DNA from 3 places in the Erwinia sp. SLM-02 genome. Region 2 is predicted to be linked to each of the others. Evidence: predicted binding sites of a transcription regulator. Region 2 holds the regulator's gene; each other region holds the start of a gene.
The links. Region 2 encodes Fur, which represses iron uptake genes when iron is present. Its sites were predicted from a motif close to ATAATAATGAGAACNACTATCAA; they were not measured.
Positions count from the first base shown of each region.

Region 1 (3,143 bases), 490 kb from region 2:
TGCGCTTCCTGCAGAACGTGCAGGCGACCTACGATAAAGAGCACAAGCTGGTGGAAAAATACGTGGTCGAGGGTAAAGGTCTGGGCGGCGGCGGCGGCGGTGAATATCCGCTGCAGGACGGCTTTGGCTGGACCAACGGCGTGACGCTGAAGCTGCTGGATCTGTACTGCCCGAAAGACAAGACCTGTAACAACGTGGGTGATATTGGGGTGGTGAAAGCGGCGCAGTAGCGCGGGTTAACTTCTGCGGGGATTGCCTGCCTGCTTTTTCCGGGTGATGTGTTGTCTGCGTTCTCAGTGAAGGCGCGGACTGGCGATTTTCCCTAATGGGCGGTCCTCGCGCCGCTGTGCGGTACCTTCACTTCGTTCGTCAGCCTTTCGGACCAGTGCAGACGGGGCGTCCTGCCCCGGCTGCACTTTTCGTCCGCGTCCCTGCGGCCGAATCCGGCCTTCCTCTCTCCGTTCAGCGCTGCGGATACCCAACCGGGAAATCCACCCGTCCGCTTCGTTACTATGATGCTGCCTTCAGGAAAAACACCCACTCAGCTCAGGCTGGCTCGCGGACACCTATGCTCATACGGCCGAATCCGGCCCTTCTCTCTGCGCTCAGCGCTGCGGATACCCAACCGGGAAATCCACCCGTCCGCTTCGTTATTCCAGTGTGGTATTCAGTAAAAGCCACCTGTTAATGTATGGCTCATATATCTTCAGAAAAACACCCACTCAGCTTAGGCAGCGACGTAAATAGCCGAAAGGGAGCCAGCCTGTGCGGCGGCCGGGCAATCCGCAGCGCCGAGGTGAACGCAAGAGGCCAGGAGACGTCAGCAGGACGCTGGCGTCAGGCGGGGTCGGACCAGGGATGGTCCGTCTCCGCCGGTCCGACCGGCCGGATGCGGCAACCGAGGGCACCACGCAGCGCGTGGCGCGAGGACCGGCCGGGCGCCGCACAGGCTGGCTCCCGAACACCTAAGCCTCAAATGCCCCATGCCCCATGCCCCATGCCCCATGCCCCATGCCCCATGCCCATCATTTTTCAGGTTAATTACTGGAAGCCAACAGGCAATTATTAACTGTAATTAATACTTGAAAGCATTAATCGAAAAGATAATACTTCTCATTGATATTATTACAACTCTTTACATTTACCTGTCGCTAACAATACAGACAGGTAAACCGCACTCAACGCGGTGGCATTTTTTCAACCCTAATAAGAGATATTAACAATGAGTATGGCTTTCAACCTGAAGCGTTCTGCGCTGCTCTGTTCACTCGCACTTATCGCGCCCGGGATCGTCGTTGCCGCAGAAAACACCATCACGGTCACCGCCGCACCGGAAGAGTCCGCCACTTCGCCAACCGCTGGCTATACGGTCAAAAGCAGTAAAGGCGCGACCAAAACCGATGAGCCGCTGATTACCACCGCACAGTCCGTTTCGGTTGTTACCCGCCAGCAGATGGAAGACCAGGGTGCCATGAGCATCAACCAGGCGCTGAACTATACCGCCGGTGCCTTTACCAACTTCGGCGGGGCCGCGACCCGCTATGACACCGTTTCGCTACGCGGCTTCCACGGCGGCGATGTCGATAATATCTTCCTCGACGGCCTGCGCCTGATGAGCGATCCGGGCAGCTTTAACGTGCTGCAGGTGGATCCGTGGTTCCTGGAGCGTATCGACGTAATTAAAGGCCCATCCTCCGCGCTGTACGGTCAAACCGTGCCGGGCGGTCTGGTGATGGAAACCTCCAAACGTCCGCAGTTTACGGAAGAAGGCCATTTCCGTACCTACGTGGGAAATAACAGCACCTCCGGCGTGGCCGTTGATTATACCAACGCGATTAACGACCAGCTGGCCTTCCGCCTGACCGGCCTGACGCGCAACAGCGACACTCAGTACGACCACACGCGTGAAGAAAAATACGCCCTCTCCCCTTCCCTGCTGTGGCAGCCGGATGAGTACACGTCGCTGTTGGTGAAAGCCTACCTGCAGAAGGATCCGTCCGGCGGCTACCACGGTTCCGTTCCGGGCGAAGGCAGTATTTATGAGCACAACGGCAAGAAGCTGAGCACCGGCTTCTACGACGGTGATTCCGACCTCGATCGCTTTAAGCGCCATGAGCAGATTTACAGCTACGAATTCGCCCACCGTTTTAACGATACCTGGGCCGTTCGTTCTACCGCCAGCTACAGCCATTCCAATGTGGATCTCGATCAGATCTATCAGATTGGCTGGGTTTCCGCCGACAGCGATATCATGAACCGCTACTATTCCGGCTCGCGTTCTTCGCTGGATGCTTTCGCCATCGATAACCAGCTGGAAGCCGATTTTGCCACCGGCGACGTTGAGCATAAAGTGGTGCTCGGCGTGGAGTATCATCAGTATAAAAACGACCTGCATGACGCCAGCGGATCCGGTTCACAGCTGAATACGGCAACCGGCCAGACCATCGGCGTGCGTCCTGACTACAACTTTATTCACTCCGAGCGCCAGTACTACCAGACCGGGATGTATCTGCAGGATGAGATGAAGTGGGATCGCGTGCATTTCGACGTTTCCGGCCGTTATGACCGCATCGTATCGAAAATCAATAATATCGACCTTGGTAACGATAATCGTCGTCAGGACGACCACATCAGCGGTCGTGCCGCGCTGCTGTACGCCTTCGACAACGGTGTTTCACCTTACGTCAGCTACAGCCAGGCCATCACACCGCAGTCGCTGACCGGTGCCGACGGCAACCTGCTGCAGCCAACCACCGCCGAGCAGTATGAGGCCGGGGTGAAATTCCAGCCGGTGGGCACATCCGATCTCTATTCCGTGGCGGTTTACGATCTGACGCAGAAAAACGTCGGCAGCCGTAACGTACAGGGCGGATATTACGATCCGGCCGGTAAGGTCAACTCGCGCGGTCTGGAGCTGGAAGCACGCAATCAGCTGACGCCGCGCCTGAGTACTATCGCCAACTACACGCTGAGCCGCGTTCGTTATAAAGAGGCGATTGATGCCTCGACCGGTGAGTCTATCAACGGCCACACGCCTTATGTTTCCCCTAATGCGACCGCGTCTGCCTGGGCTAACTACAAGTTTGACTATGGTCTGAGCGCCGGTGCGGGCGTGCGTTATATCGGTAAGCAGTGGGCGGATA
Region 1 covers NZ_JAQISN010000001.1:934,327-937,469, reverse strand. The annotation lists gene treA (alpha,alpha-trehalase TreA) at 1-230, shown strand, start outside; gene PGH32_RS04450 (TonB-dependent siderophore receptor) at 1,223-3,143, shown strand, end outside.
Region 1: the regulator Fur is predicted to act here: its motif matches at 1,101-1,123, upstream of PGH32_RS04450 (TonB-dependent siderophore receptor).

Region 2 (3,143 bases):
CTTACTGAGCTGCTGACGCATTTTGATGACGATTTTATGATGGTCACACCGGCCGGAAAAACCCTGGCGCTGGCAGAGGTTGAGGCCTTATTCGGCCGCTTAACCGGCGCACGGGAGGGGATGACGATCGCCATTGAGCAGTGCAAAGTCATTTCGCAGCGGGGGGATGAAGTGGTTATTCAGTACCACGAGCTGCAGCATCAGCAGGAGAATCACACTCATCGCATTTCGCTGGCGGTAATTAATTGCGCAACCCAGCCGCCGCGCTGGCGCTATCTGCAGGAAACGATGGTAACAAACTGATTACCGTACTAGTTCGTGAGTGCGTAATTGTGTAGAATGTGCGGCGTTGATGCCGTACATCCAGTGAATAATTCCGGTGATGGCGGCGAGTTTCCGTTTTTTGCTAAGGATTAGTCATGGATTTACCGGTTTCCACCGCCCGCCTGCCTTCGACACTCTGGGGAACCTTAATTATTAGCGGCACCATTATCGGTGCCGGGATGTTCTCACTCCCCGTGGTGATGTCCGGTGCCTGGTTCCTGTGGTCATCTGCGCTGTTGGTTGTCACCTGGTTCTGCATGCTGCTCTCCGGGCTGCTGTTCCTGGAGGCCAGCCTGCATTATCCCGCCGGGGCCAGCTTCGACACCATTACTCGCGATCTGCTGGGCCGGGGCTGGAACCTGATTAACGGACTGTCGGTGGCCTTCGTTCTGGGGATCCTCACCTATGCCTATATCTCCGCCAGCGGAGCCATTATTCAGCACACGCTGAGCCAGCTTTCACTGCCGGTTTCTGCCCGCAGCGCCGGTTTCGCCTTCACGCTGCTGGTGGCGGTGTTTATCTGGCTGGGTACCGCGATGGTCAGCCGTATGACGCTGATTTTCCTCGGCGCTAAGGTGATTACGTTTCTTATCATCTTTGGGGGTCTGCTGTGGCATATCGAACCGGTAAAACTGCTGGACAGCCAGAGTGAAGAGAGCCACTACCTGCGCTATCTGTGGATGGTTATCCCCTTCTGCCTCGCGTCATTCGGCTATCACGGGAATATTGCCGGGCTGGTCAGTTACTATCAGAAGAACGGCAGCCGGGTATGCCGCTGTCTGGTGTTCGGCACGCTGCTGGCGCTGGCGATTTATTTTATCTGGATCGTCGGCACGATGGGGAACATCCCACGGCATGAATTCAAAGCAATTGCCGCTCAGGGGGGGAATATCGACGTGCTGGTTGCCGCACTTTCCGGTGTGTTGCACAGTCCTTATCTCAATCTGCTGCTGGATATTTTCTCGAACTTTGCCGTGGCCTGTTCGTTCCTCGGCGTCAGCCTGGGGTTCTTTGACTATCTTGCCGACCTGTTTAAGTTCGATCGCTCCGCGTTCGGTCGGTTAAAAACGACCGTTGTCACCTTCATTCTCCCTCTGACGGCGGCGATGATTTGGCCAAACGGTTTTCTGGTGGCGATTGGCTACGCCGGGCTGGCGGCAACGCTGTGGGCAGTGATCACGCCGGCGATGCTGGCACGAAAAGCGCGACAGCGTTTTGCCACGGCGGGATGGCAGGTCAGGGGAGGGATGGCTCCGATCGTGCTGGTGCTGATCTTTGGGGCGGTGAATGCGCTGGTGTCTGTATTATCCTACTGGAACGTCCTGCCGGTCTATGCCGGATAACAGGCAAAAAAAAACCGGTGGATAGCCACCGGTTTCATGCTGATTTCAGAACAAATTACTCGTCATCGTGCAGCGTGTCGTCTTCACGGCAGTCGCCCTTAGAGCAATGGCCATAAAGGTACAGGCTGTGGTTGCTCAGTTTAATTCCGTGGCGCGTTGCGATTTCACGCTGGCGCGCTTCAATGTACTCATCACGGAATTCAATAACTTTACCGCAGTCCAGACAGATCAAGTGATCGTGGTGGTGCTGCTGGGTCAGTTCGAAAACGGATTTACCGCCTTCAAAGTTATGACGGGTAACGATCCCTGCGTCATCAAACTGGTTAAGCACGCGGTAAACCGTGGCTAAACCGATTTCTTCGCCCATATCAATCAGGCGCTTATACAAGTCTTCCGCACTGACGTGATGGCCTTCTGGTTCCTGAAGCACTTCCAGAATTTTCAGTCGTGGAAGCGTGACTTTCAGGCCGGCCTTCTTTAATGCGGTATTGTTGTCAGTCATGCGGATATTGTCCTGTTACTTTGCTAGTCACTTAGTGGCTGAAAAGCCCTGAACATCGGTTGACGCTAGAGTTGGATGCGTCACAGTATAGAACTCATACATCGAAATGAAAACAACAGGAATGCCTGAAACCACTGTTGGATGTAAGGATTAATGTCATTACGTCCTGGGAGGCTCGCGTCCAAATCGTACTAAGTTAACATTTCGCTCTATCTCATCCCTTCGCCCGGTGATGGAAAAAGATCGTTCAGAGATGCTGAAGGATGAGAAAGCGGGTAACCGATAGGGTTATTGTACATTTTTACAGGTGGAAGTTACAAATACGTATCTATTACTTCTATAGGAAAAATCACTGACTTGATGTGAGATGTCTCCCACATCAAGCCGTTGGCATCAGGCTTCGATGATTTCTTTCAGCTGAAGTTCATCAAAAATCTGTTTCACCCATTTATCAACGCGCTCATTGGTCAGTTCCGGCTGACGGTCTTCGTCAATGGCCAGTCCAAGGAAGTGGTTGTCATCGGCCAGCCCTTTAGAGGCTTCAAAGTTGTAACCTTCGGTCGGCCACTGGCCTACCAGAATCGCACCGTTTGGCTCAATGATGTCGCGGATGGTGCCCATCGCATCGCAGAAATATTCTGAGTAGTCTTCCTGATCGCCGCAGCCGAACAGGGCAACCAGTTTTCCGTTGAAGTCGATCTCTTCCAGCGTCGGGAAAAAGTCATCCCAGTCGCACTGGGCTTCACCGTAATACCAGGTGGGAATGCCCAGCAGCAGAATGTCGAAGGCTTCAAGGTCTTCTTTGCTGCTTTTGGCAATATCACGAACTTCTGCAACGTCTTTACCCAGCTGTTTCTGGATCATCTTTGCAATGTTTTCCGTATTGCCCGTATCGCTGCCAAAGAAAATGCCTACGATTGCCATGAGTTTAATAACCTCTTGAATCTTAATGATATGGTGGCTGCCAAAATTTT
Region 2 covers NZ_JAQISN010000001.1:448,214-451,356, forward strand. The annotation lists gene PGH32_RS02205 (hypothetical protein) at 1-303, shown strand, start outside; gene mtr (tryptophan permease) at 420-1,667, shown strand; gene fur (ferric iron uptake transcriptional regulator) at 1,723-2,169, opposite strand; gene fldA (flavodoxin FldA) at 2,563-3,093, opposite strand.

Region 3 (3,143 bases), 2.2 Mb from region 2:
GCGGGGAAGTCGCACCGTTGATAAGGAGATAATATGAAACGCTTATTGTTGATTGCCGCGTTACTGGCATGTTTATCACCGCTGGCTCTGCACACAGCACAGGCAGACAGCGCACGCATTACTCTGGCACCGGGCATTACTCTGCATCTGGGCGACCGGGACGACCGGGGCCGCTACTGGGACGGTGGGCGCTGGCGGGACGACCGCTGGTGGCGCAATAACTACCGCTATAACGAAGGCCGCTGGTGGCGGCACGAGCAGTGGCGCCGTCATGAAGAGATGCGCCGCCATCATCAGTGGGAGAAAGAGCGCCGCTGGCGGGAACGTGAGCGCGACCGCGAATGGCGACACCACGAGCGCGATCGCCGCCACCATCACTGACGCCCTTAAAATCAGCTAAAAAAAGGGGCAATCCACGACGGATTGCCCCTTTTAACTCTGGAAAGAAATTACAGACCGGCTGCCATCGACACCAGCAGATAGCCGTTAAGCAGCACCACAATCACCACGATCAGTCGGCCAATATTCTGCATCAGCCGCGAGTTCACCATATCGCCCATCAGTTCGCGGTTGCCGGTAAACGCCAGCAGCGGCACCAGCGCCAGCGCAATACCAAAGCTCAGCACCACCTGGCTCATCACCAGAATACGGGTTGGATCCCAGCCGGCAATGATGACGATAAACGACGGCACCATGGTGATAACCCGGCGCACCAGCAGCGGGATATGGAAGTGGATAAAGCCCTGCATCACCACCTGCCCGGCCATCGTACCAACGACCGTTGACGAAAGACCGGCGGCCAGCAGGCTCAGGCCAAACACCACCGCAGCCGCTTTGCCCAGCAGCGGGTCGAGGGTGAGATATGCCTCATCCAGATCGGCAATGCCGCTGTGGCCGCTGAAGTGAAACGCAGCGGCGGCGGTCGCCATCATCGCCAGGTTGACAAAACCGGCGATGGTCATTGCGATGGCCACATCCAGTTTGGTGGAACTGTAGCGCTCGCTGCGCGTGCCGCCATCGCTCTTCTGGGTCAACGACGAATGAAGATAGATAACGTGGGGCATAATGGTGGCACCTAATACCCCGGCCGCCAGCAGCACGGCGTCGGCGGTCGGCAGCGACGGCACCGCCATCCCCTGCAATAAATCCACCACTTTTGGCTGGGAGAAGAACAGCTCAATGACGTAGGCGGCAGCCACAAACAGCAGCAGGCCGCCAATCACCAGCTCAAGTGGCTTCTGACCGCGGCTTTGCAGCATCAAAATCAGGAAGGTGGCAACCCCGGTCAGCATGGCCCCCTGCAGCAGGCTGACGCCAAACACCAGCTTGAAGCCGATGGCCGCCCCGATGAACTCCGCCAGGTCCGTCGCCATCGCGATAATTTCCGCCTGCACCCAGTAGAACCAGACCGCCGGGCGCGGAAAGCGATCGCGGATATGCTCACAGAGATTTTTACCCGTGGCGATCCCCAGCTTGGCGGACATAAGCTGAATGACCATCGCCATGATGTTGGCCCAGACCACCACCCACAGCAATTTATAGCCGTAGGAGGCACCGGCCTGAATATTGGTGGCGAAGTTGCCGGGATCGATATAGCCGATCGCCGCGATGAAGGCGGGCCCCATCAAGGCAAATTTGATTTTCCGGTTACTGCGGACGCTCTGCTGCGCAGTGCGACTTTCCAGCATAGTTTTGACCCCTGATCCGCGACTGATACACTATTTCGACACATATGATAATGATTATCAAACGCATGTAGAATGTTTGTTGCTATCGCTGTGATAGCCACCGCTATGAAATATAGCACTGGCTATACTTCAGGACAAAATACGACAAAGCTAAAATTTGAGCAACCCCTTTCACTGTAGGGTATTCGGAATTCAGTTACCAGATACCGGGTGATTTTTTCATCGCCTTTTCACCGTGATTACGCTAAGTAGTAAGGAGTAAACGAATGACGCGAGGAAAAATTCGCTGGTTCAAGAGAAAAACCTGTGACGGCTCATGCTTTTCTGCAAAAAGCTGTAATAGCTAATTGTTATATTGTGGATTAAGTCTCGTTTTTCCAAACCTTGTTACATAGAATGTGCAACGAAATATAACTGCCCTCAAATTATTGGAGCAAACATGTCCCGCATTCTGCACTTTGCACTGGCACTGGCGGTGGTTGCGCTGTTGGCCTTACTGGTCAGCCGCGACCGAAAAAATATCCGCGTCCGCTTCGTTATCCAGCTTTTGGTGATCGAGGTTCTGCTGGCCTGGTTCTTCCTGAACTCTGAAGTCGGCCTCGGCTTCGTTAAAGGCTTCTCAGATCTGTTCGAGAAACTGCTGAAATACGCAGCGGAAGGTACCAACTTTGTCTTCGGTAATATGAGTGACAAAGGTCTGGCCTTCTTCTGGCTTAATGTACTGTGTCCGATCGTCTTTATCTCTGCGCTGATCGGTATTTTGCAGCATTTCCGTATTCTGCCGATCATTATCCGCGCCATCGGTACGGTGCTGTCAAAAATCAACGGCATGGGGAAACTGGAATCCTTTAACGCGGTAAGCTCGCTGATTTTGGGACAGTCAGAGAACTTTATCGCCTATAAAGATATTCTCGGAAAAATGTCCGAACGCCGCATGTACACCATGGCCGCGACCGCCATGTCGACCGTTTCCATGTCGATTGTCGGTGCTTACATGACCATGCTGCAGCCAAAGTACGTCGTCGCCGCGCTGATCCTTAACATGTTCAGTACCTTTATCGTGCTGTCGCTGATCAACCCTTACCGCGTCGAAAACGAAGAAGACCTGAAGCTGAATAACACGCATAAAGGGCAGAGCTTCTTTGAGATGCTGGGTGAATATATTCTGGCCGGTTTCAAAGTGGCGGTTATCGTTGCCGCGATGCTGATCGGTTTCATCGCGCTGATCTCAGCCATTAATGCCCTGTTTGATACCATTTTCGGTATCAGCTTCCAGGGGATCCTCGGCTACGTGTTCTTCCCGTTTGCCTGGGTGATGGGCGTACCGGCCGGCGAAGCGCTGCAGGTTGGCAGCATCATGGCCACCAAACTGGTCTCTAACGAGTTTGTTGCCATGATGGATCTGCAAAAGGTGGCTTCCCAGCTCTCACCGCGTGCGGAAGGTATCCTGTCGGT
Region 3 covers NZ_JAQISN010000001.1:2,613,544-2,616,686, forward strand. The annotation lists gene PGH32_RS12050 (DUF2502 domain-containing protein) at 34-381, shown strand; gene PGH32_RS12055 (Nramp family divalent metal transporter) at 450-1,688, opposite strand; gene PGH32_RS12060 (NupC/NupG family nucleoside CNT transporter) at 2,128-3,143, shown strand, end outside.
Region 3: the regulator Fur is predicted to act here: its motif matches at 1,727-1,749, upstream of PGH32_RS12055 (Nramp family divalent metal transporter).